DNA from 4 places in the Streptococcus sp. 1453 genome. Region 3 is predicted to be linked to each of the others. Evidence: predicted binding sites of a transcription regulator. Region 3 holds the regulator's gene; each other region holds the start of a gene.

Region 1 (7,463 bases), on a different contig from region 3:
ATAGAAAGGAAATTCTATGTCAAATCTATCTGTTAATGCAATTCGTTTCCTAGGTATTGACGCCATTAATAAAGCCAACTCAGGTCACCCAGGTGTGGTTATGGGAGCAGCTCCGATGGCTTACAGCCTCTTTACAAAACAACTTCGTATCAATCCAGCTCAACCAAACTGGATTAACCGCGACCGCTTTATTCTTTCAGCAGGTCATGGTTCAATGCTTCTTTATGCCCTTCTTCACCTTTCTGGTTTTGAAGATGTCAGCATGGATGAGATCAAGAGCTTCCGTCAATGGGGTTCAAAAACACCAGGTCACCCAGAATTTGGCCATACAGCAGGAATTGATGCTACAACAGGTCCTTTAGGTCAAGGGATTTCAACTGCTACTGGTTTTGCCCAGGCAGAACGTTTCTTGGCAGCCAAATATAATCGCGAAGGCTACAATATCTTTGACCACTATACTTATGTTATCTGTGGAGACGGAGACTTGATGGAAGGTGTCTCAAGTGAGGCGGCTTCATACGCAGGTTTGCAAAAACTTGATAAGTTGGTTGTTCTTTATGATTCAAATGACATCAACTTGGATGGTGAGACAAAGGATTCCTTTACAGAAAGTGTTCGTGAGCGTTACAATGCCTACGGTTGGCATACTGCCTTGGTTGAAGATGGAACAGACTTGGAAGCAATCCATGCTGCTATCGAAACAGCTAAAGCTTCAGGCAAACCATCTTTGATTGAAGTGAAGACTGTTATTGGATACGGTTCACCAAACAAACAAGGAACTAATGCCGTACATGGTGCTCCTCTTGGAGCAGATGAAACTGCAGCAACTCGTCAAGTTCTTGGTTGGGACTACGAACCATTTGAAATCCCAGAACAAGTATATGCTGATTTCAAAGAACATGTTGCAGACCGTGGCGCATCAGCTTATGAAGCTTGGACAAAATTAGTTGCTGACTATAAAGAAGTGCATCCAGAATTGGCTGCAGAAGTAGAAGCCATCATCAATGGACGTGATCCAGTTGAAGTAACTCCAGCAGACTTCCCAGCCTTAGAAAATGGTTTCTCTCAAGCAACTCGTAACTCGAGTCAGGATGCCTTGAACGTTGTGGCAGCTAAGTTACCAACTTTCTTGGGTGGATCAGCTGACCTAGCTCACTCAAACATGACTTATATCAAGACTGACGGACTTCAAGACGATGCCAATCGCTTGAACCGCAACATTCAGTTTGGTGTTCGTGAATTTGCCATGGGAACGATCTTGAACGGGATGGCCCTTCACGGTGGACTTCGTGTATACGGTGGAACTTTCTTCGTCTTCTCTGACTATGTGAAGGCAGCTGTCCGCTTGTCAGCTTTGCAAGGTCTTCCTGTGACTTATGTCTTTACCCACGATTCAATCGCAGTTGGGGAAGACGGTCCAACGCACGAACCAGTTGAGCATTTAGCAGGTCTTCGTGCCATGCCAAATCTGAATGTTTTCCGTCCAGCAGATGCGCGTGAAACGCAAGCAGCTTGGTACCTTGCAGTGACAAGTGAGAAAACACCAACTGCCCTTGTCTTGACCCGTCAAAACTTGACTGTCGAAGAAGGAACAGACTTCGACAAGGTTGCAAAAGGTGCCTATGTTGTCTATGAAAATGCAGCAGATTTTGATACCATCTTGATTGCGACAGGTTCAGAGGTTAATCTTGCTGTCTCAGCTGCCAAAGAATTGGCTAGTCAAGGTGCAAAAGTCCGCGTAGTCAGCATGCCATCTACAGATGTCTTTGATAAACAAGATGCAGCATACAAGGAAGAAATTCTTCCAAATGCAGTTCGCCGTCGTGTTGCAGTCGAAATGGGTGCAACTCAAAACTGGTACAAATATGTTGGTCTAGATGGTGCTGTTCTTGGTATTGATACCTTCGGAGCCTCTGCACCAGCACCAAAAGTATTGGCAGAATATGGCTTTACAGTTGAAAATCTTGTAAAAGTCGTTCAAAACTTGAAATAATTCTAAAAATCAGGGCGCAAGCTCTGTTTTTTTCTTACTAGAAAAGTAAGGTACAATCTTGTAAAAGTAACTGAAATTTGATATAGTAGTCCTATGTAAAAGACAAAGGAGAATATAATGGAATCACAATATACATTTTTAATCATTCTTGTGGCTATGTTGGGCTTGATGTTCTTTACGCAACGCTCTCAAAAGAAACAAGCACAAAAGCGTATGGAAAGCTTGAATAAATTACAAAAAGGCTATGAAGTGATTACAATCGGTGGCCTTTATGGAACAGTCGATGAAGTAGATACAGAAAAGAAAACAATTGTTCTTGATGTAGATGGGGTTTACTTGACTTTTGAACTAGCTGCTATCAAGACAGTATTACCGCTGAAAGAAACAGCTTCACTAGAAGGTGCAATTGAAAAATAAGACGGGATTACTAACTCCCGTTTTTCTATAAAAGAAAGGAAATGGGATGAAAAAACTAGTCTTTGTCTGTCTGGGGAATATTTGCCGTAGTCCTATGGCCGAGTTTGTTATGAAATCAATGACAGATAATTATGAAATCCAAAGTCGAGCGACTTCCTCTTGGGAACATGGCAATCTGATTCATAAGGGAACTCAAGGGATTTTTCAACAGTATGAGATTCCTTATGACAAGAATAAGACATCGCTTCAGATTAGTAAGGAAGATTTTGAAGCCTTTGATTATATTATCGGAATGGACGCTTCAAATGTTTCTGACTTACGTCAGATGTGTCCAGCAGACTGTCAAGATAAGATTTACTCATTCGCATCAGAAAGTGTTCCAGATCCTTGGTATACAGGAGATTTTGAGGAAACTTATCAGCGTGTTCAAGAGGGGTGTCAAGCTTGGTTAGAACGTTTAGAAAAGGAGAGTGAAGATGGAAAATCTTAAGAATTTTTACGAAAAGTATCGTGTCTATCTGACTCGTCCACGTTTAGAGCTTTTAGCAGTAGTTGCCATTGTTTTCTGTGCTGTGCTCGTCTTTTTTCTAAATATTCCCGGAAAAGGTGTTCTAAAGCTTGATAATGGAACGATTGTTTACGACGGCAGTCTTGTCCGTGGTAAAATGAATGGACAAGGAACCATTACCTTCCAAAATGGAGACCAATATACGGGTGGTTTCAACAATGGAGCCTTCAACGGAAAAGGTACCTTTCAATCTAAAGAAGGCTGGACTTACGAAGGTGATTTTGTAAATGGTCAGGCTGAAGGAAAAGGAAAACTAACAACAGAACAAGAAGTCGTTTATGAAGGGACTTTTAAACAAGGCGTTTTTCAACAAAAATAAAGCCTCCTTATCAAAGGAGGTATTATTAGAATTGTCAAGTAAGCGCTTACCTGTAAATCCCTTTCTTTCCAAGCTCCTCTTCCAAGCAAGTTTGTGAAATAAAAAATATTTGAAATAAATTTCACAAACTTTAAAGAAAAAGCTTGCTAAGAAAAGAAAATGACAAACATTTCACAAGGTACTAAAAATTCTTTGTGAAATGTTTATGAAACTGTTTACAAAGTTGAAATAATGCGTTATAATAAAATTGTGAAAAAATTAACAAAGGATATCGATCCTTGAAAGCTATGGAGGAAAATATGGCTGATAAAAAAACTGTGACACCAGAGGAAAAGAAACTCGCTGCTGAAAAGCATGTCGATGGCTTGGTGCAAAAAGCTTTAGTTGCTCTTGAAGAAATGCGTAAGTTGGACCAAGAGCAAGTTGACTACATCGTAGCGAAAGCGTCAGTGGCAGCTTTGGATGCCCACGGAGAATTGGCTTTACATGCCTTTGAAGAAACAGGACGTGGTGTATTTGAAGATAAAGCAACTAAGAACTTGTTTGCTTGTGAACACGTAGTAAACAACATGCGCCACACTAAGACAGTTGGCGTTATCGAAGAAGACGATGTAACAGGTTTGACTCTTATCGCTGAACCAGTTGGTGTTGTCTGTGGTATCACTCCAACAACAAACCCAACATCAACAGCAATCTTCAAATCATTGATTTCATTGAAGACACGTAACCCAATCGTCTTTGCCTTCCACCCATCAGCTCAAGAATCATCAGCTCACGCAGCTCAAATCGTTCGTGATGCTGCGATTAAAGCAGGAGCTCCTGAAAACTGTGTACAGTGGATCACTGAACCATCTATGGAAGCAACTAGTGCCCTTATGAACCACGAAGGTATTGCTACAATCCTTGCAACAGGTGGTAATGCCATGGTTAAAGCCGCATACTCATGTGGTAAACCAGCTCTTGGGGTAGGTGCCGGAAATGTTCCAGCTTATGTTGAAAAATCAGCAAACATTCGTCAAGCAGCACACGATATCGTCATGTCTAAATCATTTGATAATGGTATGGTCTGTGCATCTGAACAAGCGGTTATCATTGACAAAGAAATTTACGATGAATTTGTAGCAGAGTTCAAATCTTATCACACTTACTTTGTAAACAAAAAAGAAAAAGCCCTTCTTGAAGAATTCTGCTTTGGCGTGAAAGCAAACAGCAAAAACTGTGCTGGTGCGAAATTGAACGCTGACATCGTTGGTAAACCAGCAACTTGGATTGCAGAGCAAGCAGGATTTACAGTTCCAGAAGGAACAAACATTCTTGCTGCAGAATGTAAAGAAGTTGGTGAAAACGAGCCATTGACTCGTGAGAAATTGTCACCAGTTATCGCAGTTTTGAAATCTGAAAGCCGTGAAGATGGTATTACTAAGGCTCGTCAAATGGTTGAATTTAACGGTCTTGGACACTCAGCAGCTATCCACACAGCTGACGAAGAATTGACTAAAGAATTTGGTAAAGCTGTTAAAGCTATTCGTGTTATCTGTAACTCGCCTTCTACTTTCGGTGGTATCGGGGATGTTTACAATGCCTTCTTGCCATCATTGACACTTGGATGTGGTTCTTACGGACGCAATTCAGTTGGGGATAACGTTAGTGCCATTAACCTCTTGAATATCAAAAAAGTCGGAAGACGGAGAAATAACATGCAATGGATGAAACTTCCTTCAAAAACATACTTTGAACGTGATTCAATTCAATACCTTCAAAAATGTCGTGACGTTGAACGTGTCATGATCGTTACTGACCATGCCATGGTAGAGCTTGGCTTCCTTGATCGTATCATCGAACAACTTGATCTTCGTCGCAATAAGGTTGTTTACCAAATCTTTGCTGATGTAGAACCAGATCCAGATATCACAACTGTAAACCGTGGTACTGAGATTATGCGTGCCTTCAAACCAGATACAATCATCGCTCTCGGTGGTGGATCTCCAATGGATGCTGCTAAAGTAATGTGGCTCTTCTACGAACAACCAGAAGTGGACTTCCGTGATCTTGTTCAAAAATTCATGGATATCCGTAAACGTGCCTTCAAATTCCCATTGCTTGGTAAGAAGACTAAATTCATCGCTATCCCAACTACATCTGGTACAGGATCTGAAGTAACACCATTTGCCGTTATCTCTGATAAAGCAAACAACCGTAAATACCCAATCGCTGACTACTCATTGACACCAACTGTGGCAATCGTAGACCCTGCCTTGGTATTGACAGTTCCTGGATTTGTTGCTGCGGACACTGGTATGGACGTATTGACCCACGCGACTGAAGCCTACGTATCACAAATGGCTAGCGACTACACTGACGGTCTTGCACTTCAAGCCATCAAGCTTGTATTCGAAAATCTTGAAAGCTCAGTTAAAAATGCAGACTTCCACTCACGTGAGAAAATGCATAACGCTTCAACAATCGCTGGTATGGCCTTTGCTAATGCCTTCCTAGGTATTTCTCACTCAATGGCCCATAAGATTGGTGCGCAATTCCACACAATCCACGGTCGTACGAATGCTATCTTGCTTCCATATGTCATTCGCTACAACGGTACACGTCCAGCTAAGACAGCAACATGGCCTAAGTATAACTACTACCGTGCAGATGAAAAATATCAAGATATCGCACGCATGCTTGGACTTCCAGCTTCTACTCCAGAAGAAGGTGTGGAATCTTATGCAAAAGCTGTTTACGAACTTGGTGAGCGCGTAGGTATCCAAATGAACTTCAAAGCACAAGGAATTGATGAAAAAGAATGGAAAGAACATTCTCGTGAATTGGCCTTCCTTGCTTATGAAGATCAATGTTCGCCAGCTAACCCACGTCTTCCAATGGTTGACCACATGCAAGAAATCATCGAAGATTCTTACTATGGTTACAAAGAAAGACCAGGACGCCGTAAATAATTGTTATCAGCCTAGAGGCAGGAGTTATCCTGTCTCTTTTTTGTAATTCTATTTGAAAAATGGTATAATCATCGCATATATTTATTTGAAAATCAAATCTTTTATAATCATGCGAGGGGCAAATGAACAAGATAAATGAGTTAGGGGATAAAGTGCGACTTTTAAGAGAGGAGAAAGGACTTAGTCGTCCAGTTTTTTGCGGGAATGAGTCTGAATTATCAGTCCGTCAGTTGGTGCGGATAGAAAAAGGAGAATTTCGACCGACGATAAAAACCCTAGAATATATTGCAGATCGATTAGAAATTCCGTCCTATGTCTTGATGCCAGATTATAAGGAATTGCCTAAACGCTACCAAGAATTAAAGTACTTTCTTTTACATCATCCTGACTATGGAGACAAGGAGTTGCAGGAACAAAAGGAAGAATATTTCGATGAGATTTTTGAGAATTTTTATGATGATTTGCCACGTGATGAGAAGATGATAGTGGATTGTCTTCAAGCAATAGATGAAGTGAGAGCGACGGATAATGAACAGTATGGAATAGCGCTTTTAGATGAATCTTTTGAGGAACTATGGAATCAAAGAGAATTTTCGTTTTCAGATCTTTTGAAAATTCGATTGTATTTTTTATGTAGTTATTTAGAAAATATAAAAAAAGGACAGTTATCTATTAGCGAACAGCAGAAACTTCAATTAATGTTTCAAAAAGTGTGTAATAACGTAGAAAATAGCGGTACGGACGATTTATTTCTTGTTCGTGATGTGTTATTTGCAGGGCTGGGAAGTTGTGAATTATTGAATGACTTAGAGTTATTTAAGTTAGCTGTGGAAAAACTTAATTGGATTTCTGAAAAAACACGAGATTTCCAAAAGCAACCGATTGTCTTGATGGTGGAGTGGAAATATTATCTTCAGACTGATTATAATACGGCAAAACAAAAGTATGAAGAAGCAAAAATGATGGCGAGGATGTTTGGCAATGAGAAGTTAATCGTTAGTTTAGATAAGGAATGGAGCGAAGACTTAGAAAGGTATTGTTAAATGCTTTATAGGAGTGACATTTCTGTCATTGAGGGAATGCCGCTTTTTTGTTACAATGAATTTTATACTCAATGAAAATCAAAGAGCAAACTAGGAAACTAGCCGCAGGCTGTACTTGAGTACGGCAAGGCGACGTTGACGTGGTTTGAATTTGATTTTCGAAGAGTATTAC
Region 2 (7,463 bases), 110 kb from region 3:
TGCTTAAATTTTAAGGAATTGAGCGCTGCATTACGTAAGAGCCCAATCAACTGGATAAAGAACTGAGGACGGACCACATACATCTTTTCATACTCATGACTGACATCGACAATACCCGTATTAAAGTAGTCATTATCGGCCTCAAGCATAGTCACCAAAACCGCATACTCACAGTTCTTCTCCCGACGGTCCTTGTCCAATTCCTTGTAAAAATCTGCATTCTTGTGCTTCTTCTCTGTTCCGTCAGCTTCATTCTTCATCTCGAACATGATGGAAATGATTTCAACACCATTTTTATCACACTCACGGAAGATAAAGTCTCCCTTAGACCCACGCGCAGAGACCTTGTTATCCTTCTCAAAGTAGGCATTTGGAAAGGCAAAACTACGGACCTTGTTAAACTCACTCTCTGCATAGTGTTCCAGACTTTCCCCAATCGCTTTTGTAGATTGTTGAGCCTTAAAATTCTTATAAAACTCGACTTGTTCACTGGCTGCTTTAAGCTGGGCTTCATAGTTTTGCTTAACTGAAGCAAGAGAAAGCTCGTTTTCTTTTTCTTGTAAAAGAAGCTGGTTTTTAACCTGATCACGTTCTTTTTCTAGGTCAGAAAGGGTCTTTTGCAGTTGATTTTCATGTTCCAAACGCAAGGTTGCCAATTGGTTTTCCAAGGCCTGTACTTCCTTGTCCTTAGCCAAGAGAGCCTGATGGCTTGTCTGTTCAACCTCTTTCTTGGCCAATTCTTTTTCTGTATCAAAGTGTTGGATCTGACTCTGTAATTGAGCAATTTCTTGGTCTTTTTGAGCTAGTTTAGACTGTTGTTCATTCATGGCCTTTTGCTCAGCCAAGGCCAGTTCCTGCTTCATCCGATCGTGCAATTCCTTATCAAACTCTGCCGTTCTCACTTGGGATAAAAGTTCAGCATACTGACTTTCATTTACTGTAAATACTTCCCCACAGTTGGGGCATTTGATTTCGTTCATATCGTTCCTCTTTCTAGATTTCTGTAACCATTATATCATGCCTAAGGGAAAATCAAAAACAGTGAGTCGAAACCCACTGTTTATCTTCTTTTTCTTTAAATTTCTTCCAAGGCCAAGCGCAAATCTTCGATCAAATCCTCTACATTTTCAAGTCCGATCGACAAGCGGATTTGGTTTGGTGTGACTCCTGCTGCTTCTAGGTCTTTTTCTGACAATTGACCATGGGTGGTTGTTGCTGGATGAACAACAAGCGATTTAGCATCTGCTACGTTTGCTAGGTCAGAAAAGATTTCTAAATGATCAATTACCTTGCGTGCTTCTGCCTCCCCACCTTTGACATGGAAGGTAAAGATGGAGCCCACACCTTTTGGCAAGTATTTCTCAGCCAAGGCATGATAAGGACTATCTGTCAATTTGGGATAGTTGACTTTTTCTACCTTAGGATGATTGACAAGAAAATCAACAATTTTCTCTGCATTTTGCACATGCCGTTCCACACGAAGTGAAAGGGTTTCAAGTCCTTGAAGCAACAAGAAAGCATTAAATGGTGACAAGGCTGCACCTGTATCACGAAGCAATTGAACACGGACAGCAATAATAAAAGCTGCTGCCCCCACATCACGAGTATAGCTCAAGTTATGATAGCTTGGATCTTCATCCACAAATTGAGGGAATTTCCCTGAAGCTGCCCAGTCAAAACGACCACTATCGACAATCACGCCACCAATAGTCGTACCATGCCCACCGATAAACTTAGTAGCTGAGTGAATAGCAATATCGACACCGTGAGAAAAAACGTTAATCAAATATGGTGTAGCAAAAGTGTTGTCCGAAACGAGTGGAATCTGGTGTCTATGCGCAATCTCAGCCAATTTTTCCAAGTCAGGAATGTTAATCAGAGGATTCCCCAAGGTTTCAATCAAGACAAGCTTGGTATTGTCATTGATAGCTGCTTCTACTTCCTCCAAATTATCCACATCGACAAAGGTTGTTGTGATCCCATAACGAGGAAGGGTTTCTTTCAAGAGATTGAAGGTCCCACCGTAAATAGTTGACGCTGCCACTACATGGTCACCAGCATGGGCAAGGGCCAAAATCGTATAAGTCACTGCAGCCATACCTGATGCTGTTGCTAGCGCTCCAACACCGCCTTCAAGAGCAGCAATTCTTTCTTCAAAGGCAGCTGTTGTAGGATTGGTGATACGAGTATAAATGTTCCCTGGTTTCCTCAAGGCAAACAGATCGGCACCTTCCTGCGTGTCATCAAAAACAAAGGATGTTGTTTGATAAATCGGCACTGCACGAGACTTAGTTGCTGGATCCACAACTTGACCAGCATGCAATTGTAAGGTTTCAAATTTAAAATCACGAGTCATAAGGCGACCTCCATATAGTTTCATTAAGGATATTGTAGCACCTTAAGTTATAGTTTACAAATATCAGTTTTCTATATTTTGATATAAGAAATAGCTATTACCTTATTTTGAAAATGAAAAAAGCACGACTCAATCGTGCTCATTTTCTTAATCTACATAAGTATCTTCGTTTTTATTGAGGAAGGCGTATGGAAGACCCATCAAGAGGCCTCCTCCGATAAAGTTTCCAATGAAGGTTACACCCCAGTGGCGAAGCATATTCCCAACACCGAAGTTAGCAATTGAATCCGCAGCAACACTGAATTTTACAATCGCGAAAGAAGCAAAGTTCGCCGCAATGTGCTCGTTTGTTAAGAATACAAACATGTAAATAGCTGACAACACAAGCCAAAGTTTGGCACCACCATCTTTGACCAAAACAAATGAAAGAATCGCAATATTTACGAAAATATTTGCCAAAATCGCCTCAAGCAAGACCAATTCATTTGAGCGGCCTAACTTCATCTCAACAACACCTGAAATGAAACTATCGTGTGTCAGATTCGCATAGGCTGCCGAATGAGCAAAGCCCCACCCTGCTATTAAAGCTCCGATAAGGTTGAACAAGGTACAGTATAGTAAAATCTCAGCTGTTTTTCTCCAAGAAATTTTTTTCAAGAAACTACCAGCAGTCAAGAACATCATGTTTGATGTTACCAACTCGGCATTCAAGAAAACAATGTAGGCCAAGCCCCAAGCAAAGACAAATGGGAAGAGGAAACGTCCACTACCTGGTGCGATTTTATTAATCAAGTCAGCCCCAACTGCACCAGCAGCAGTACTGAAGGTTAAAAATGCACCTGCGAACATAGAACGAATAGCATACTTAAATTTGCTTTGACTATAAAGACTTTCTTTCTTCTTGCAAGCAAATTCAATCTTTGAGATAAATTCTGAAGAAACCATAATAAACTCCTAAATCTTTTTTCTTGATAATTATATCACAAACTTTAGATTTTAGGAAGCGTTTTCCGCATTTCATAAAAGTTTATTTTTATGAAAATCTTAAAAAAATCAGTGAAATTCTGGATTTCACTGATTTGTATTAATAAAATTGTTTATATGGTTGATTGAAAGCTGTTAGGATTTCATCAGATGTTTGTGAATAATCTTTTGTTTCTTTCAAATCACCTTTTACAATAATACGTTCTGTAGCAGCAAGGTCTTCACAGGTTACTAATGTGATTTCATTGACCCCATCTCTATCATCAACCTCATCAACACGATCCGGTGTCACACGTTTGACTTCTCGTATTTCATAAGTATAAACTTTATTTTTATCGGTTAGATAAATCTTCATACCATTTTTAGCATTATCTAAAGGAGAAAATAACATTTTATTAGCATTATCAACACCAAAGATATGGTGACTAGCTAGACTATAATTTCCTTCTCCCATTACTTGCTCGCGTTTCATTGTACCAGCGCCGTAGAAGAGATTAACATTATCAAGTCCTTTAAAAATCGGCAAATTCATTTCCAATTCAGGAATTGCAATTCCCCCAATAACTGGTAATTTTTGAGCATCCCATTGAGATGCCAGAACAGCTTCCGAAGAGATCGCTTTGACCGAATCAAAATCAAAATTTCCTTCTGTATCCTGATTTTCTTCTATTTTTTCTTTTGATACCTGACTAACTTGATACTTATTGGTATTCCAGACCATGAAAATATTTCGAATTTGCGCATTAAAAATCAAAGCCAGTGACAGTAATATCAGAAATCCTGCTAGGATATTTGTCAGCAGATTTTTTCGTTTGTTTTTCTTTTTATTATTTTTTTGAGACATTATGCTTCACCTTCTGTTTCATTTTCTGTCCCAACTTCTTCTTTTTCTGCCGCTGCAACCGTTGTGAAGGTCACTATCTGAGCATCTTGATCCAGGCGCATTACTTTAACTCCCATAGTTGCGCGTCCTGTTTGTGAAATATTGGCAAGATTGGTTCGAATCATGACACCTGTATCAGTGATAATCATCACATCCTCATCCCCTTGAACAGTCATAAGACCGGCCAGCAATCCATTTTTTTCGGTAATTTTAGCTGTCTGCATTCCCTTACCACCACGACCTTTTGTTGGGTATTCAGTAGCGACTGTACGCTTACCATATCCTTTTTCTGTGATAATAAGAACCTCATCTTGATCAGTAATCAAGCTGGCACCAACAACTGTGTCTCCTTCACGAAGGTTAACACCTTTCACACCAGTGGCGATACGGCTCATACCACGAACGGCTGATTGATTAAAGCGAACTGCATATCCAAACTTGGTACCAATGATAATATCCGTATCTTCTTCCGTCAACAAGACATTGATTAACTCATCTTCATCCTTGAGGTTCAAAGCCTTGAGACCATTCTGGCGAATGTTAGCAAATTCCTTAACACTGGTTCTCTTCACAATACCGTGACGGGTTGTAAAGAAGAGGTAAGCATCATCACTACGTTCAGACTCAACATTGATAATAGTCTGAATACTTTCACCTTCGTCCAATTTCAAGAGATTGACTACTGGTAGCCCTTTGGCCGTCCGACCATACTCAGGAATTTCATAACCTTTCAGGCGATAGACACGTCCTTTATTTGTAAAGAAGAGTAAATGATCATGAGTGCTAGTTGACACTAACTCACGAACAAAATCGTCATCCTTAACGCCTGTTCCTTGAACACCGCGGCCACCACGTTTTTGAGCAGTAAACTCAGCTTGATCCAGACGTTTAATGTATCCCTTGTTAGAAAGCGTAATTAAGACATCCGATTCTTCAATCAAATCTTCATCTTCAAGACTCAAGACTTCACCGACCATCAACTCTGTACGGCGTTTATCGGAAAATTTACGTTTAACTTCATCCAATTCGTCTTTTATAATTTGAGAAACACGTTCTGGCTTAGCAAGAATATCCGCCAAATCCGCAATCAGAGCCAAGAGGTCATCATACTCAGACTGAATCTTATCGCGTTCCAAACCTGTCAAACGACGAAGACGCATATCAAGGATGGCCTGACTTTGACGTTCAGAAAGCTTAAACTTACTCATCAACTCTGCTTGTGCTTCCGCATCCGTTTCACTAGCACGGATGATACGAATCACTTCATCGATATGGTCTAGCGCAATTAAGAGACCTTCTAAGATATGAGCGCGTGCTTCCGCTTTTTCCTTATCAAAACGGGTACGACGAACAACTACTTCTTTTTGGTGCTCGATATAAGCATCCAAAATCTGACGAAGGGATAAAATCTTCGGTACACCATTTTGAATCGCCAACATATTGAAACCAAAGTTGGTTTGCATTTGGGTCATCTTAAAGAGGTTATTGAGGATAACATTGGCTGAGGCATCGCGCTTGACTTCAATAACAAATCGAACACCTTCACGGTTTGATTCATCACGTACTGCTGTAATCCCCTCAATGCGTTTTTCCTGAACCAAGCGAACAATATGCTCATGCACCTTGGTTTTATTGACCATATAAGGAAATTCTGTTACAACAATACGCTCACGGCCAGTCTTAGTTTCTTCGATTTCAGTACGAGAACGAAGAACAATAGAACCTTTACCTGTTTCATAAGCCTTATGAATGCCTGATTTCCCCATGACAAGGGCACCAGTTGGAAAATCTGGACCAGGTAAGACTTCCATCAAGTCCTTGGTAGTCACTTCAGGATTGTCCATGACCAACTTCACTGCATCAATGGTTTCACCCAGATTATGAGGTGGAATATTGGTTGCCATCCCAACCGCGATACCAGTTGCTCCATTAACTAAAAGGTTTGGAAAACGTGCTGGCAAGACCAAGGGTTCCCGTTCATTGGCATCATAGTTATCAACGAAATCAACTGTATTTTTGTTGATATCACGAAGCATTTCCAGAGCAATCTTGCTCATACGTGCCTCAGTATAACGCTGGGCGGCAGCACCATCTCCATCCATGGAACCAAAGTTTCCATGCCCATCTACAAGCATGTAACGGTAGCTCCACCATTGAGCCATACGGACCATGGCTTCATAAATAGAGGAATCCCCGTGTGGGTGATATTTACCCATGACATCCCCTGTAATACGAGCAGATTTTTTATGAGGTTTGTCTGGAGTAACACCCAATTCATTCATTCCGTAGAGAATGCGACGGTGAACAGGTTTCAAGCCATCTCGAACATCAGGAAGAGCCCGGGCTACGATAACACTCATGGCGTAATCGATAAAGCTCGTCTTCATCTCCTTTGTCAGATTGACATTCACTAAATTTTTATCCTGCATTAATAAATGCCTCATTTCACAATTAGTAAGTAACAACATTATACCATAAATTCCCATCTATTTCAGCCTCTAAACCACTAAAACGTTTACATTGAGAACTATAAGGCATATTCGTGACAAAGTTTTTTAAAAGTGATAGAATGAAGTTGTCTGGGGAAAATCCCCTAATAAAATTAAGGAGATGTTTAGAACAATGACTTCAACTAAACAACACAAAAAAGTTATCCTTGTCGGTGATGGTGCTGTAGGTTCATCTTACGCTTTTGCACTGGTTAACCAAGGAATTGCACAAGAGCTTGGAATTATCGAAATTCCACAATTGCATGAAAAAGCTGTTGGTGACGCGCTTGACCTTAGTCACGCCCTTGCCTTCACTTCACCTAAAAAAATCTATGCAGCTCAATACTCTGACTGTGCAGACGCTGACCTTGTTGTGATCACTGCAGGTGCGCCTCAAAAACCAGGTGAAACTCGTCTTGACCTTGTAGGTAAAAACCTTGCTATCAACAAATCAATCGTAACTCAAGTTGTTGAATCTGGTTTCAAAGGTATCTTCCTTGTTGCTGCTAACCCAGTTGACGTTTTGACTTACTCAACTTGGAAATTCTCTGGTTTCCCTAAAGAACGCGTTATCGGTTCAGGTACTTCACTTGACTCAGCTCGTTTCCGTCAAGCACTTGCTGAAAAATTGGATGTGGATGCTCGTTCAGTTCACGCTTACATCATGGGTGAACACGGTGACTCTGAGTTCGCTGTTTGGTCACACGCAAACATCGCTGGTGTAAACCTTGAAGAATTCCTTAAAGACACT
Region 3 (7,463 bases):
CTATTGACGGTGGCCTATCTTGTCAATATGAACACCAATTTGTCATTACGAAAGATGGTCCTGTTATCTTGACTAGCCAAGGTGAAGAAGGAACTTATTAATAAAAAGTGAAAAGACTACTGGAAGTTTATTTTGATAAAAAATCCAGTAGATCTTTTTATAATAAAATGCATTGTATCAAGCTTTTAATGCCTGGTATAATGCGTTTTTCTGATTTTAAGATTTTTTTCAACTCTGTTTGTAACCACATCATAACAGAGGATCTAGGATTCAGGGCTCTCCTCCTATATACTATTAGTAAAGCAAAACTAGGGGAGAATATTTTAGTGTCGCAATCTATTGTTCGTGTAGAGGTTTTACGATATCGTTGTTTTGGTTTTAAAAAGATAAATGGAATTCTGTTTAACGTTCGTATTGCCAATCTTAAATTTACTTTTTTATATTGAGGTATTGAGCTAGTTTATGAAAAAATTGAGTGAAAAAGTCGAGTGTTTTAGAAACCCACAGTGTAGTATTTTAGTTTCAATCCACTATATTTTGCTATTCCCTGTAAAGTTTCTATTTTCCCTGAATTCTGATATAATAGAGATATTGACTTCAAGAGTAAGGAAGAGAAGATGAACGCATTATTAAATGGAATGAATGACCGTCAGGCTGAGGCTGTGCAAACGACAGAAGGGCCCTTGTTGATCATGGCAGGGGCTGGTTCTGGGAAGACTCGAGTTTTGACCCACCGTATCGCTTATTTAATCGATGAAAAGCTGGTCAATCCGTGGAATATCTTGGCCATTACCTTTACTAATAAGGCTGCGCGTGAGATGAAAGAGCGTGCTTATAACCTCAATCCAGCTACTCAGGACTGTCTGATTGCGACCTTCCACTCCATGTGTGTGCGTATTTTGCGTCGCGATGCGGACCATATTGGCTACAACCGTAATTTTACTATTGTGGATTCTGGTGAACAGCGAACTCTTATGAAACGCATTCTCAAGCAGTTGAACTTGGATCCTAAAAAATGGAATGAACGGAGTATCTTAGGAACTATTTCCAATGCTAAGAATGATCTGATTGATGATGTTGCCTATGCTGCCCAAGCTGGAGATATGTATACGCAAATCGTGGCCCAGTGTTATACAGCCTATCAGAAAGAACTGCGTCAGTCGGAGTCGGTTGACTTTGATGATTTGATTATGCTGACCTTGCGTCTCTTTGATCAAAATCCTGATGTTTTGACTTATTACCAGCAGAAGTTTCAATACATCCACGTTGATGAGTACCAAGATACCAACCACGCTCAGTACCAATTGGTCAAACTCTTGGCTTCGCGCTTTAAAAACATCTGTGTGGTTGGGGATGCGGACCAGTCTATCTACGGTTGGCGTGGTGCTGATATGCAGAATATCTTGGACTTCGAAAAGGATTATCCCCAAGCCAAGGTTGTTTTGTTGGAGGAGAATTACCGTTCAACCAAAACCATTCTTCAAGCGGCCAACGAGGTCATTAAAAACAATAAAAACCGCCGTCCTAAGAATCTCTGGACTCAAAATGCTGATGGGGAGCAAATCGTTTACTATCGTGCCGATGATGAGCTAGATGAGGCTGTATTTGTAGCCAAAACCATCGATGAACTTAGTCGCAGTCAAAACTTTCTTCACAAGGATTTTGCAGTTCTCTATCGTACAAATGCCCAGTCTCGTACTATTGAGGAAGCTCTGCTCAAATCTAACATCCCTTATACAATGGTTGGAGGAACCAAGTTCTACAGCCGTAAGGAAATCCGAGATATTATCGCTTATCTAAACCTCATTGCTAATTTGAGTGACAATATCAGTTTTGAGCGTATTATCAACGAACCGAAACGTGGAATTGGCCCAGGTACGGTTGAGAAAATCCGTGACTTTGCAAATTTGCAAAATATGTCCATGCTAGATGCTTCAGCCAATATCATGTTATCTGGTATCAAGGGTAAAACAGCCCAGTCTATCTGGGATTTTGCCAATATGATTCTGGATTTGCGGGAACAACTGGACCACTTAAGCATTACTGAGCTGGTTGAGGCTGTTTTAGAAAAAACAGGTTACGTTGATATTCTTAATGCCCAAGCGACTCTAGAAAGCAAGGCTCGGGTTGAAAATATCGAAGAGTTTCTTTCTGTTACGAAGAACTTTGATGACACCTCTGATGATCCAGAAGAGGAAACTGGTTTGGATAAACTGAGTCATTTCTTAAATGACTTGGCCTTGATTGCCGACACAGATTCAGGTAGTCAGGAGACATCAGAAGTTACCCTAATGACCCTGCATGCTGCCAAAGGTCTCGAGTTTCCAGTTGTATTTTTGATTGGGATGGAAGAAAATGTCTTCCCGCTTAGCCGTGCAGCTGAAGATCAAGATGAACTAGAAGAAGAGCGCCGTCTAGCCTATGTAGGAATTACGCGTGCAGAGAAAGTCCTCTATCTGACCAATGCCAATTCGCGCCTGCTTTTTGGTCGTACCAACTACAATCGTCCGACTCGTTTTATTAACGAAATCAGTTCAGACTTGCTTGAGTACCAAGGTCTAGCCCGTCCAGCAAATTCAAGCTTTAAGGCAGCATATAGCAGTGGTGGTCTTGCCTTCGGTCAAGGTATGAGCCTGGCTCAAGCTCTTCAAGATCGTAAACGTAGTGCTGCCCCAAGAACTATCCAATCAAGCGGTCTCCCATTTGGTCAATTTACAGCAGGAGCAAAATCAGCGTCTAGTGAAGCAAATTGGTCTATTGGTGACATTGCTCTCCACAAGAAATGGGGAGAGGGAACTGTTTTGGAAGTTTCAGGTAGCGGTGCTACGCAGGAATTAAAAATCAATTTCCCAGAAGTAGGTTTGAAAAAACTTTTAGCTAGTGTAGCCCCAATTGAGAAAAAAATCTAATTTTTCATCCTTCTCACGAATAATAAAGTGAGGAGGATTTTTATGTACAGTATTTCATTCCAAGAAGATTCACTATTACCAAGAGAAAGACTGGCCAAGGAAGGAGTAGAAGCGCTTAGTAATCAAGAGTTGCTAGCTATTCTACTCAGGACAGGGACACGTCAGGCTAGCGTTTTTGAAATTGCCCAGAAAGTCTTGAGCAATCTTTCAAGCCTAACGGATTTGAAAAAAATGACCCTGCAGGAATTGCAGAGCCTATCTGGTATCGGACGTGTTAAGGCAATAGAATTACAAGCTATGATTGAACTGGGCCATCGTATTCATAAACATGAGACCCTTGAGATGGAAAGTATTCTTAGTAGCCAAAAGTTGGCCAAGAAGATGCAACAGGAATTGGGGGATAAAAAACAAGAGCACCTGGTGGCGCTCTATCTCAATACTCAAAATCAAATCATCCATCAACAGACCATTTTTATCGGTTCTGCAACTCGTAGTATCGCTGAACCGCGAGAGATTCTTCACTATGCCATCAAGCATATGGCGACCTCTCTCATCTTAGTTCACAATCATCCTTCAGGAGCGGTAGCCCCTAGCCGAAATGATGATCATGTCACTAAACTTGTCAAAGAAGCCTGCGAACTGATGGGGATTGTCCTCTTGGACCATTTGATTGTCTCTCATTCTAATTACTTTAGTTATCGTGAAAAGACGGATTTAATCTAAAGTTCATTAACGACATAGTCAAAGAGGTTTTTATCTTTGGGACGATTTTCAAATAGAAATTCTGGATGCCATTGGACACCGAGAAAGGCGACATCATCCGTACTCATGACAGCTTCAATGATACCATCCTTAGGATCATGAGCTGCAATCTTTAAGTTAGGTGCTAAATCCTTAATACTCTGATGGTGGAAGGAGTTGATATGGGAGATTTCTCCATAGATTTCTCGGAGAACAGTATCTGGTTCTGTCACCAAGCGTTGGGTTGTGTACTCAGCCGAACAATCCTGCCAATGGTCTTCTATATCTTGGTACAAAGTTCCACCCATGGCAACGTTAAAGAGTTGTGTTCCACGGCAGACAGAAAAAATTGGCTTTTTCTGTTTAATAGCTTCCTTGATGAGGGCCAGTTCGAAGATATCTCTTTGAAGGTGGTAGTCATCGCTATCAATAGTTTTTGGTTCACCATAGAATTTTGGATCAACATTTTGCCCACCTGTCAAGATGAGCTTGTCAATCAAACTGATATAGTGGCTAGCCATTTCTTGATCACCAATCGGTAGGATGATGGGAATCCCTCCAGCGTCTTTAACGCCTTCAACAAAGCCTTTTGCTGCGTAGCTCATCATGATGTCATCATCAGGATGAGTTTTTTCGTTTCCTGTAATCCCTATAACTGGTTTTTTCATAAAATGATTTTCGCTTTCTAATCCTCTTTTCGCATGAAATAGAGGAGGGTTTGGAGTTCACTTGTCAAATCGACATACTGAACGACCACATCTTTTGGTAAATGCAGATGGACTGGTGAAAAACTAAGAATTCCTTTCACGCCAGCATCAACCAAGAGATTGGCAACCTCTTGTGACTTAACGCTGGGAACGGTCAGGATAGCAGTCTTCACATCAGCATCCTTGATTTTATCCTTGATTTGAGAAATCCCGTAAATAGGAATTCCATCAGGAGTTTGGGTTCCGACTTCGGGATGGTCATCTAGGTCAAAGGCCATGATAATCTTCATCTTGTTACGCTCGTGGAAGCGGTAGTGGAGAAGGGCATGGCCCATATTTCCAATACCAACCAGCATGACATTGGTAATAGAGTTATCATTGAGCAAATCGGCAAAAAATGTCATCAGTTTTTTGACATCATATCCAAATCCACGCCGACCTAGTTCACCAAAATAGGAAAAATCCCGACGTACGGTCGCTGAATCAATCCCAATGGCCTCTGCAATTTGCTTAGAGTTGGCACGTTCAATCTTTTCTGCATGAAATCTCTTAAAAATTCGATAGTAGAGAGAGAGTCTTTTCGCTGTAGCTTTTGGAATAGCAGACTGTTTATCTTTCACAAAATCACAACCTTTCTATTCTTCTATTTTATAGAAACATTGTGAAAAAATCAACAAAAACAAGAAAAAACTAAGAAAAATCTTAGTTTTGTTGTAAAAAATCTGCATGTGATAGAAAACGGTAGAGGTCTCCGACCAGTCCTTGGTAAACTTCCTGTCCCTCAAAAGTCAAAGAAGTCACATACAGTGTATCTGGTAGGGTTACACATCCTGACAGAGCTAGCATGAGAGCTTCATAATCCTCATACTTGAGAGTACGCTCAACATGATAGCTGTCCTTATAGGTCAGTTCAAACATTTTAGCTCTATCTTTCTGATTTTGTAAAGACACCACGTTCTACCAAGCTATCCATGAGGAAGTAGAATTTTTCCTGATGAATGTGGTGGTCTTCTGATTTGAAAATATCAACTAGACGTAGCCCAAACTTGTCAGTGATATTGATTTTAGCCCCTGTAAGTTCCTTGTTAATGATGATTTTAAGTTGGAAGCCTTCACCGCTGTTTGGCACTTTTTCAAGTAGGCGAGTTAGTTCATAGTTACCAACCTTTGTCTCAAAAAAAGTATTGTCTTTGAGGGTGAATTTTTTAACAGAAGGGCTAAGAGTGTAGTCGTAACGACAATTTTTTAACTGAATGGTTTTTTCAAATGCCATATGGCTAACCTCCGATAATTTCTTTTAAGGTTTTTGCGAGGGTTTGTAGGTCTTCAACAGTATTTTGTGGAGACAAACTGATACGAACGGATTCCTTCAAGCGGTCTGAATTTGCTCTGTACATGGCTTCAAGAACATGGCTGGATTGGACAATGCCTGCTGTACAGGCTGAGCCAGTAGAGATTGAAATTCCAGCTAAATCTAGCCGAAGGAGTAAGAGGTCATTTTTTTGATCAGGAAATCCAATATTGAGGACATAAGGGAGATGATGTTCTCCTCTATTCAAGTAATATTGAATGCCCTCTAGTTCTGCCAGAAAGGCAGTTTCTAGATTTTGTACATGTTGGAAATGTTCTTCCTGTTTTTCTAGGTCTTCTTTTAGGGCTGCAACCATACCCACGATGGCAGCTAGATTTTCAGTTCCGGCTCGTTTTTTCTGTTCTTGGTCTCCGCCATGGAGATAGGAATCAAAGTCCATGCTTGATGCGTAGAGAAAACCAATTCCCTTAGGACCATGGAACTTGTGGGCAGAAGCAGTGAGAAAATCAATGCCCAATTCTTCTGGGTGTATAGGGATTTTACCAATAGCCTGAACTGCATCGACATGATAGGCGGCTGGGTGTTGCTTGAGTATTTGGCCAATTTCAGCAATGGGCAGTAGGTTTCCAGTCTCATTATTGGCAAACATGGTAGAAACCAAAATCGTATCGTCACGTAAGGCCTCTTGAATTTGCTGGGCGGTGATTTCTTGATTTTCTGGCTGGATAATGGTTGCTTCAAACCCAAAGTGTTGAACCAAGTAATCAATTGTTTCAAGGACAGCATGGTGCTCAATAGCAGTTGTGATAATATGTTTTCCTTGTTCCTGGTGACGAAGGCAGTAGCCAATGATGGCAGTATTGTTTCCTTCAGTCCCACCAGAAGTGAAAAAGATATGTTGAGGTTTTGTCCCCAGTAACTGAGCTAGTTCCTGACGGGCTTCTCGCAAGAGTTTGCCAGCTTGACGACCATGCCCATGAATACTAGAAGGATTTCCATGGGTTTCTTGCATCACCTTGGTCATAGCTGAAATAGCAACTGCTGACATAGGAGTCGTCGCAGCATTGTCCAAATAAATCAAAGAATCACCTTATTTCTTTTTGTTGTAAGCAAAGAGTGGGCTGACTGGTTTTCTTTCGTGGATACGGACGATGGCATCACCAATTAACTCACTAGCAGTGATGTAGCATACGTTTTTAGGAGTTTTTTCTTTTGTTGCTACTGAATCAGTCACAAGAATTTCGTTAATCTTAGTATTGTCAAGAAGTTCAGCAGCACCTTCAACGAAGAGACCGTGGCTAGAAACAGCATAAATTTCTGTAGCCCCTTCACGTTCAACGATTTTAGCAGCTTCAGAGAAGGTACGTCCTGTATTAAGAATATCGTCAATCAAGATGGCTTTCTTACCTTCAACATCACCAATAATATAACCTTCGTTACGAGTTGCATCGTCTTGAGGGTAGTCGATAATGGCGATAGGAGCATCAAGATACTCAGCCAAGCTACGAGCACGTTTCACACCTGAATTTTTAGGGCTAACAACAACAATATCTGAGCCAAGGAGGCCCTTATCGCAGTAATGTTTTGCGAATAGGGGAACAGTGAAAAGATTATCCACTGGAATATCAAAGAAACCTTGAACTTGAACGGCATGCAAATCAAGAGTCAGGATACGATCAACCCCAGCCTTAACCAGCATATTGGCAACTAGTTTCGCTGTAAGTGGTTCACGTGGTGAAGCAATGCGGTCTTGACGTGCATAGCCGAAATATGGAAGGACAACGTTGATACTGT
Region 4 (7,463 bases), on a different contig from region 3:
ACCCCTTGGATAGCAGCGTCATCGATTTCCACACCATTAGCACGTTCTTCTTCAAGCGCAAGAGTAACCCCCATGATTGGAGCGGCTACGTATGGATGAGTGTTGAAGAACTCAAGGTGACGCTCAAGAGCAGCGATTTGATCTTCTTTTTTAGTGTAGAGTTTTTTGATAGCTGGAATGAGTGTATAAGCCCAGCCCAAGTTTTGCATCCGTTCAAAGTTCCAAGACCCTTGTAAGAAGGTTGAACGCCACCAAACTTTTTTACGATCTGATTTAGTTAATTGAAGTTTTTCAGTCATGATGTTTTCAGTCCTTTCTTATCTTAGTAGTCTTCTAGGATATCGCCGATTGGGTCGTTAGAAGTTGCGGCTCCTCCGCCACCATTTCCACCAGTTTTAGAAAGGTGAAGGTAGATAAGCGCGATAGCAACACCGATAGCACCAAATCCGATTAGAGTAATGTCTGATACGGCAGCGAGAACGAAACCAAGAGCGAAGAATGGCCATACTTCACGAGTTGCCATCATGTTGATAACCATAGCGTAACCAACGGCAACAACCATACCACCACCGATAGCCATACCATCTTTGAGCCAATCAGGCATAGCATTTAGAATGCTTTGTACAGTTTCAGTTGGTACCATAAGGAGAAGAGCTGCAGGAAGCGCGATACGAAGTCCTTGGAAAAGTAGCGCAATAAAATGCGCACGCTCCACAGCGCCGAAGTCACCTTTTTTAGCGGCAGCATCTGCAGTATGAACCAAACCAACTGAGATTGTACGAACAATCATAGTTAAGAATAGACCAGCAACGGCAAGAGGGATAGCAACCGCTTGGGCAACACCGATACCTGTCTTGGTAAAGTCACCACCAAGAACCATGATAATGGCAGCAGCGACAGAAGCAAGTGCAGCATCAGGAGCGATAGCAGCACCGATATTTGACCAACCAAGGGCAATCATTTGAAGCGATCCACCGAGGATAATCCCTGCTTCCAAGTGACCTGTTACAAGCCCAATAAGGGTACAGGCTACAAGTGGTTGGTGAAATTGGAATTGGTCGAGGACGCCTTCAAGACCTGCAAGGAAGGCTACAACGACTACTAAAACCATAGAAATAATAGACATCTTTAAAATCCTTTCATAAATAATGGCTTATTTGACATTGGCTTTGTTAATCAAGTCAAACAAATCTTTTTTAGAATCATTTGGTACTTTACGTACGTCAAATTCAACACCGAGGTCACGCATTTTTTCAAATGTAGCAACGTCTTCTTTGTCCATAGACAAAACAGTATTGACCAATGTTTTACCTGTTGAGTGAGCCATAGAACCAACGTTAAGAGTTTTGATTGGCACGCCGCCTTCGATGGCACGAAGAGCATCTTGAGGTGTTTCAAACAAGATAAGGGCATGTGTTTCTCCAAAACGTGGGTCTTTTGAAACCTCAATCAGTTTTTGAATTGGAACCACGTTAGCCTTGACATTACCTGGAGCTGCTTGTTTAATCAATTCTTTACGAAGGTCGTCTTTAGCCACGTTATCTGAAGCCACGATGATACGGTCTGCTTTTGAATCTGGAGTCCAAGCAGTTGCAACCTGACCGTGAAGTAGACGTGTGTCAAGACGGGCAAGATTGATTTTCAATTTACCGTCTCCAATGACCGTTCCTTCTGGGATAGCAGCTTGGGCAACTGGAGCAGCTGCAGCGCTTGCTACTTCCTCAACTGGGTTTAGCTCTTCTGGAAGAGCCTTGATGCCATCTTTGGCTTCTTTAATAATATTCGCAGCGACTTTTTCTACACCTGCAGCAGCGTCCATCAGGCGCTCTGTATAGGCTTGAATCAACATCGGTAAGTTCAGTCCTGTGATGATGGCAAACTTACGCTCAGGATTTTCTCCCATCACGCGGCTAGCTTGGTTAAATGGAGATCCACTCCAAAGGTCAGCCAAAACTAGAACCTCATCTTCTGCGTCAAATGCAGCAACAGCGTTATTAAACTTAGCGTATAGATCATCAGGGCCTTCATTTGGCATAAAGGTTACAACTTGAACCTTTTCTTGTTCACCAAAGATCATAGATCCTGACTGATGAATACCCGCAGCAAATTCGCCGTGGCTCGCAATAATGATTCCGATACTCATTATTGTCATTCCTCCTTTTTTGTTTTAGTTTTCGTTTAAGAAAACTTTAAGACTTTTTAAGTATAAACCGTTTTCATCTAAAAATCAACTATTTATCATAAAATAATTAAAAAGATTACATCTGAAAATGTTGATATATTGAGTTTTAGAGAAGTTTTTTTGAATCCATATTTAAAAATTTAATATAAAAAAGTTGGAAGAAGCTTCCAACTTTTAAAATAAGTTTCTATGAAATTAGTGGGTGAAGTCGAGTACCATACGTCCTTGGATTTGACCTTTTTCCATTTCGTCGAAAATGGCAACAGCATCTTCTATTGGACGTTTTTGAACAACTGGGACTACCAGACCTTCTGCACCGAATTGGAAAGCTTCTTCCAAGTCTTTACGAGTTCCAACAAGAGAACCGATAACTTGGATTCCATCGAGGACTGTTTTCACGATGCTGAGTTCCATCATTTCAGAAGGAAGACCGACAGCGACGACGCGACCACCAGCACGAACGGAGTCAACAGCCTGGTTGAAGGCAACTTTAGATACAGCAGTTACGACAGCTGAATGAGCTCCTCCATCAGTTTTTTCTCTGATGAGTCCTGGTACATCATCAACTTCTAGGCCGTTAATAACGACATCAGCACCGACTTCTTTTGCAAGGGCAAGTTTGTCATTGTTGATATCAACTGCGATGACATGAGCATTGAATACTTTTTTAGCATATTGAACAGCTAGGTTACCAAGCCCACCAGCACCATAAAGGACAACCCATTGGCCTGGTTCAACTTTTGCTTCTTTAATAGCTTTATAGGTTGTTACGCCAGCACATGTGATAGAAGAAGCTTGGGCTGGATCAAGTCCGTCAGGAACTTTGACAGCATAGTCAGCAGTTACGATACATTGTTCAGCCATACCACCGTCTACTGAGTAGCCGGCATTTTTCACTGTACGGCAAAGAGTTTCGCGACCAGTTGTACAGTATTCGCAAGTGCCACATCCTTCAAAGAACCAAGCAACGCTGACGCGGTCGCCGACTTTAAGGCTTTTTACATCTGGGGCAATTTCTTTAACAATACCAACACCTTCGTGACCTAGAACACGTCCTGGTACTTGACCAAAGTCACCATGGGCAACGTGGAGGTCAGTGTGGCAAACACCACAGTATTCAATTTCTACAAGTGCTTCCCCAGTTTCAAGTGGACGGAGTACTTTTTCTTCAACAGCAACACCAGTGCTTTCTGGATTTACAACAACAGCTTTCATAGCTATCCTCCTTTATATTGACCGAGAACAGGGACAACGGGACTGGATTGATTTTTTGTCAACAGAGTCGAGTGTTACGAGCTCTCTTGTATTTATATGTGAATTATATCACAAAAGAAAGCCTTTTCCAAGGTTTTGGAGGCAAAAAGTAGAACAATCGATTAACTGGTTGATGAGACTGTGAAAAGAGCACAAAGACCAGCTCGCAAGCTAGTCAGTATGGACTATAAGAATAAGTCTTGCAGGGTTTTGGCAACCCCATCTTGGTCGTTGGTCAGAGAAATTTGCTCATCTGCATAGGGGAGTAGCTCTGGATTGGCATTTTTCATGGCATAGCCCTTCCCTGCAAAAGCGAGCATTTCGGTATCATTGTGTTCATCTCCAAAAGCAATCAAATCTTTTTTGTCACGGTTCATTACCTCGAGCAAGTAGTCTAAGGCGAAGGCCTTGTTGACACCTTTTGGGGTACACTCAAGGATATTGAGCGGACCTCCCCAGGTATTGATAGACAGTTGATGCTGGTAGAAGGCGTTCATTTCTTTTGCCAAGGCATATTTGTCACTGGCTCTGGTCTGTAACAGGATACAGTTAGGATCTTTGGTTACTAACTCAGGCTGAAATTGATCTTCAGGCTGGAAAGCTTCTACACCAAATAGTTTGGGATTGGCAATTTCTTCATTAGGATTTGTAATGTAGAATTTTTTACGATATTCTCCAGCTATAAAATCGGCTTGAATGTCCTCTGAACGTCGAACCATGTCTAAAAGATATTTTTTGTCTACAGTCAAACACTTTTCAAAATCCCAAACTTGGTCTGGTAAATGAGTAAGGGAGCCGTTGAAATTAATCATAGGAGTGTTTAAGTCTAGTTCATGGTAAAAATCTTTTGACATGCGGTAAGGGCGCCCTGTCGTAATAATAACTTGATGGCCTTTTTCAGCAACTTTTTTAATAGTTTCTTTGGTAAAATCAGAAATTTGACTGTCTGAGTTGAGCAGGGTTCCATCCAGGTCTAGTGCAATAATTTTTTTCGTCATATAAACCTTTCTAGTGTCTTTCCAGATAAGATGTCTTCTATTATAACAAAAAGCAGACAGAAAAGCAGATTTCAAACAAAAAATGAAATTTCATCAAATTCTTAAATAAATCAAACAAAGATATTGAAAAAGTGAATGATAAATGATATAATTCTATTATTGTTCGTAAAAATTAAAAGGAGATTGATAATGGACAAATTATTTAAACTAAAAGAGAACGGTACAGACGTTCGTACAGAGGTTCTCGCTGGTTTAACAACTTTCTTTGCAATGAGCTATATTCTCTTTGTAAACCCACAAATTCTTTCGCAAACAGGAATGCCTGCTCAGGGTGTATTCCTCGCAACGATTATCGGTGCAGTTGCTGGTACCCTGATGATGGCCTTCTACGCCAACTTGCCATATGCTCAAGCGCCAGGTATGGGACTCAATGCCTTCTTTACCTTTACAGTTGTATTCGGGCTTGGTTATTCATGGCAAGAAGCCCTAGCTATGGTCTTCATCTGTGGAATTATCTCATTGATTATCACCTTGACAAATGTTCGTAAAATGATCATTGAATCGATTCCAAATGCTCTTCGCTCAGCTATTTCAGCTGGTATCGGTGTCTTCCTTGCTTACGTGGGAATTAAGAATGCTGGACTTTTGAAATTTACGATTGATCCAGGTAACTATACTGTTGTAGGAGAAGGAGCTGACAAAGCGCAAGCAACCATTGCGGCAAATGCTTCAGCAGTTCCAGGCTTGGTCAGCTTTAATAATCCAGCTGTTTTGGTTGCTCTTGCAGGACTTGCCATTACTATCTTCTTTGTCATTAAAGGGATTAAAGGGGGAATTATCCTCTCTATCTTGACAACAACTGTTCTTGCTATTGCAGTTGGTTTGGTAGATTTGTCTAGTATCGATTTTGCTAATAACCATGTTGGTGCAGCTTTTGAAGACTTGAAGACAGTCTTTGGTGCAGCTCTTGGTTCAGAAGGTTTGGGAGCTTTGGTTTCAGATACAGCTCGCTTGCCTGAAACTCTCATGGCCATTCTTGCCTTTTCGTTGACAGATATTTTTGATACAATTGGTACTTTGATCGGTACAGGTGAAAAAGTTGGTATCGTAGCGACAAATGGTGAAAATCACCAATCAGCCAAATTGGACAAGGCTCTTTACTCTGATTTGATTGGAACGACAGTCGGTGCCATTGCAGGTACTTCAAATGTAACGACTTATGTCGAGTCTGCTGCTGGTATTGGTGCAGGTGGACGTACTGGTTTGACAGCCTTGGTTGTAGCTATCTGTTTTGCGATTTCAAGTTTCTTTAGCCCACTTCTAGCGATTGTACCAACAGCCGCTACAGCTCCAATCTTGATTATCGTTGGGATTATGATGTTGGCTAGCTTGAAAAATATTCATTGGGACGATATGTCTGAAGCGGTTCCTGCCTTCTTCACATCTATCTTTATGGGATTCAGCTACTCTATCACTCAAGGGATTGCAGTTGGTTTCTTGACTTACACTTTGACTAAGCTTGTCAAAGGTCAAGCTAAAGATGTTCATGTCATGATTTGGATTTTGGATGCCTTGTTTATCCTTAACTACATCAGTATGGCACTATAAATGCTATAATATAAAAAGGGGTTCTCCCCTTTTTATATTATAGTTACTTGAAAATTGCTTCAAACTAGGTAGGTGATTTTGATTGAATGGTAGGAGTATGATTGATGATAAAAAAGAATATTTGGGATGAAGTATTAAACAGGGGGAAGTGGTTAATAATCTTTCTAGTAGGGCTTTTGTTTTCTCAGTTTCCTTTAGTCCTAGCAACTTTTTTAACTAGCAGAAAATTTCCACTGCTTCAAGCTGGACTATTAGTAGGGGCCTTATCTCTTGTGGTTTTAACTGTATTTATAGTAGGTGCTAGGAAAACACAGTTGGCTAGTTTTGGTTTATCGTTTTTCAAGGCTAAGGATTTGGCTAGATTGGCCTTAAGCTATCTAGTGATTCTTGCCTTTAATATTCTTGGTGTGGTCTTACTGCGTTTGATGAATGAAACAACAACCAGCAATCAATCAAATATTAATGATTTGGTCCAGAATAGTTCCTTAATTTCCAGTTTTTTCTTACTGGTTCTAATAGCTCCTATTTGTGAGGAGATTTTATGTCGAGGAGTGATTCCTAAAAAACTCTTTCGTGGTAAAGAAAATGTGGGTTATATAGTCGGTGCTATTATCTTTGCCTTGCTTCATTTACCGACAAATCTACCTTCTCTTCTTATCTATGGAGGAATGTCAACTGTGCTAACTTGGACAGTTTATAAAACCCAACGTTTGGAAATGTCTATCTTACTTCACATGATTGTTAATGGGGTTGTTTTCTGTTTGTTGGCTCTTGTGGTGATTATGAGTCGGACATTAGGGATTTCTGTTTAAGATTTTTGACAATTGCTTACTTGTTTCTACTGGGAAAAAGATGAATGCAATCGTGTCCATCTTTCTCTTTTTATGGTAAAATAGAGAAATAATATGATGAAAAGCCTTGAGGGAGTGACCGATATGTCAAGTAAAGCCAATCATGCAAAGACAGCTATTTGCGGAATTATCAATGTAACCCCAGACTCCTTTTCGGATGGTGGTCAATTTTTTGCTCTTGAGCAGGCACTCCAGCAGGCTCGTAAATTGATAGCAGAAGGGGCTAGCATGCTAGATATCGGTGGAGAATCGACTCGGCCTCGGCCGGGAAGTAGCTATGTTGAGATAGAAGAGGAAATCCAGCGTGTTGTTCCAGTGATTAAAGCGATTCGCAAGGAAAGTGATGTCCTTATTTCTATCGATACTTGGAAGAGTCAGGTGGCAGAGGCTGCTTTGGCTGCTGGTGCCAATCTAGTCAATGATATCACTGGTCTTATGGGTGATGAAAAAATGGCCCATGTGGTAGCTAAGGCTGGAGCGAAAGTAGTCATCATGTTTAATCCAGTTATGGCTCGACCTCAGCATCCTAGCTCGCTCATCTTCCCTCATTTTGGATTTAATCAAGCTTTT

The links. The regulator Rex, encoded in region 3, represses fermentation and respiration genes when NADH is low (regulators of the CRP and FNR family bind a similar motif). The targets are predictions, from matches to a motif close to TTGTGAANTANTTCACAA.
Region 1: a site for Rex is predicted at 3,545-3,562, ahead of adhE (bifunctional acetaldehyde-CoA/alcohol dehydrogenase). Genes of this name have one in related genera too.
Region 2: a site for Rex is predicted at 3,325-3,342, ahead of HW098_RS02295 (formate/nitrite transporter family protein). Genes of this name have one in related genera too.
Region 4: a site for Rex is predicted at 3,494-3,511, ahead of adhP (alcohol dehydrogenase AdhP). Genes of this name have one in related genera too.

Annotation. Positions count from the first base shown of each region.
Region 1 is NZ_VMLZ01000007.1:8,472-15,934, reverse strand. Features, by position in the region: gene tkt (transketolase) at 17-1,993, shown strand; gene yajC (preprotein translocase subunit YajC) at 2,111-2,410, shown strand; gene HW098_RS06850 (low molecular weight protein-tyrosine-phosphatase) at 2,457-2,900, shown strand; gene HW098_RS06845 (MORN repeat-containing protein) at 2,887-3,297, shown strand; gene adhE (bifunctional acetaldehyde-CoA/alcohol dehydrogenase) at 3,597-6,248, shown strand; gene HW098_RS06835 (XRE family transcriptional regulator) at 6,371-7,291, shown strand.
Region 2 is NZ_VMLZ01000003.1:65,784-73,246, reverse strand. Features, by position in the region: gene HW098_RS02305 (DUF2130 domain-containing protein) at 1-980, opposite strand, end outside; gene HW098_RS02300 (O-acetylhomoserine aminocarboxypropyltransferase/cysteine synthase family protein) at 1,076-2,356, opposite strand; gene HW098_RS02295 (formate/nitrite transporter family protein) at 2,504-3,301, opposite strand; gene srtA (sortase SrtA) at 3,441-4,184, opposite strand; gene gyrA (DNA gyrase subunit A) at 4,184-6,652, opposite strand; gene HW098_RS02280 (L-lactate dehydrogenase) at 6,846-7,463, shown strand, end outside.
Region 3 is NZ_VMLZ01000003.1:179,106-186,568, reverse strand. Features, by position in the region: gene HW098_RS02785 (methionyl aminopeptidase) at 1-101, shown strand, start outside; gene pcrA (DNA helicase PcrA) at 618-2,909, shown strand; gene radC (DNA repair protein RadC) at 2,952-3,632, shown strand; gene HW098_RS02770 (gamma-glutamyl-gamma-aminobutyrate hydrolase family protein) at 3,629-4,318, opposite strand; gene HW098_RS02765 (redox-sensing transcriptional repressor Rex) at 4,336-4,977, opposite strand; gene HW098_RS02760 (DUF4649 family protein) at 5,060-5,275, opposite strand; gene HW098_RS02755 (DUF1831 domain-containing protein) at 5,283-5,630, opposite strand; gene HW098_RS02750 (cysteine desulfurase family protein) at 5,635-6,750, opposite strand; gene HW098_RS02745 (ribose-phosphate diphosphokinase) at 6,760-7,463, opposite strand, start outside.
Region 4 is NZ_VMLZ01000005.1:244,729-252,191, reverse strand. Features, by position in the region: gene HW098_RS04715 (PTS system mannose/fructose/sorbose family transporter subunit IID) at 1-299, opposite strand, end outside; gene HW098_RS04710 (PTS mannose/fructose/sorbose transporter subunit IIC) at 323-1,126, opposite strand; gene HW098_RS04705 (PTS sugar transporter subunit IIB) at 1,154-2,143, opposite strand; gene adhP (alcohol dehydrogenase AdhP) at 2,378-3,397, opposite strand; gene HW098_RS04695 (Cof-type HAD-IIB family hydrolase) at 3,622-4,434, opposite strand; gene HW098_RS04690 (NCS2 family permease) at 4,624-6,042, shown strand; gene HW098_RS04685 (type II CAAX endopeptidase family protein) at 6,147-6,854, shown strand; gene folP (dihydropteroate synthase) at 6,948-7,463, shown strand, end outside.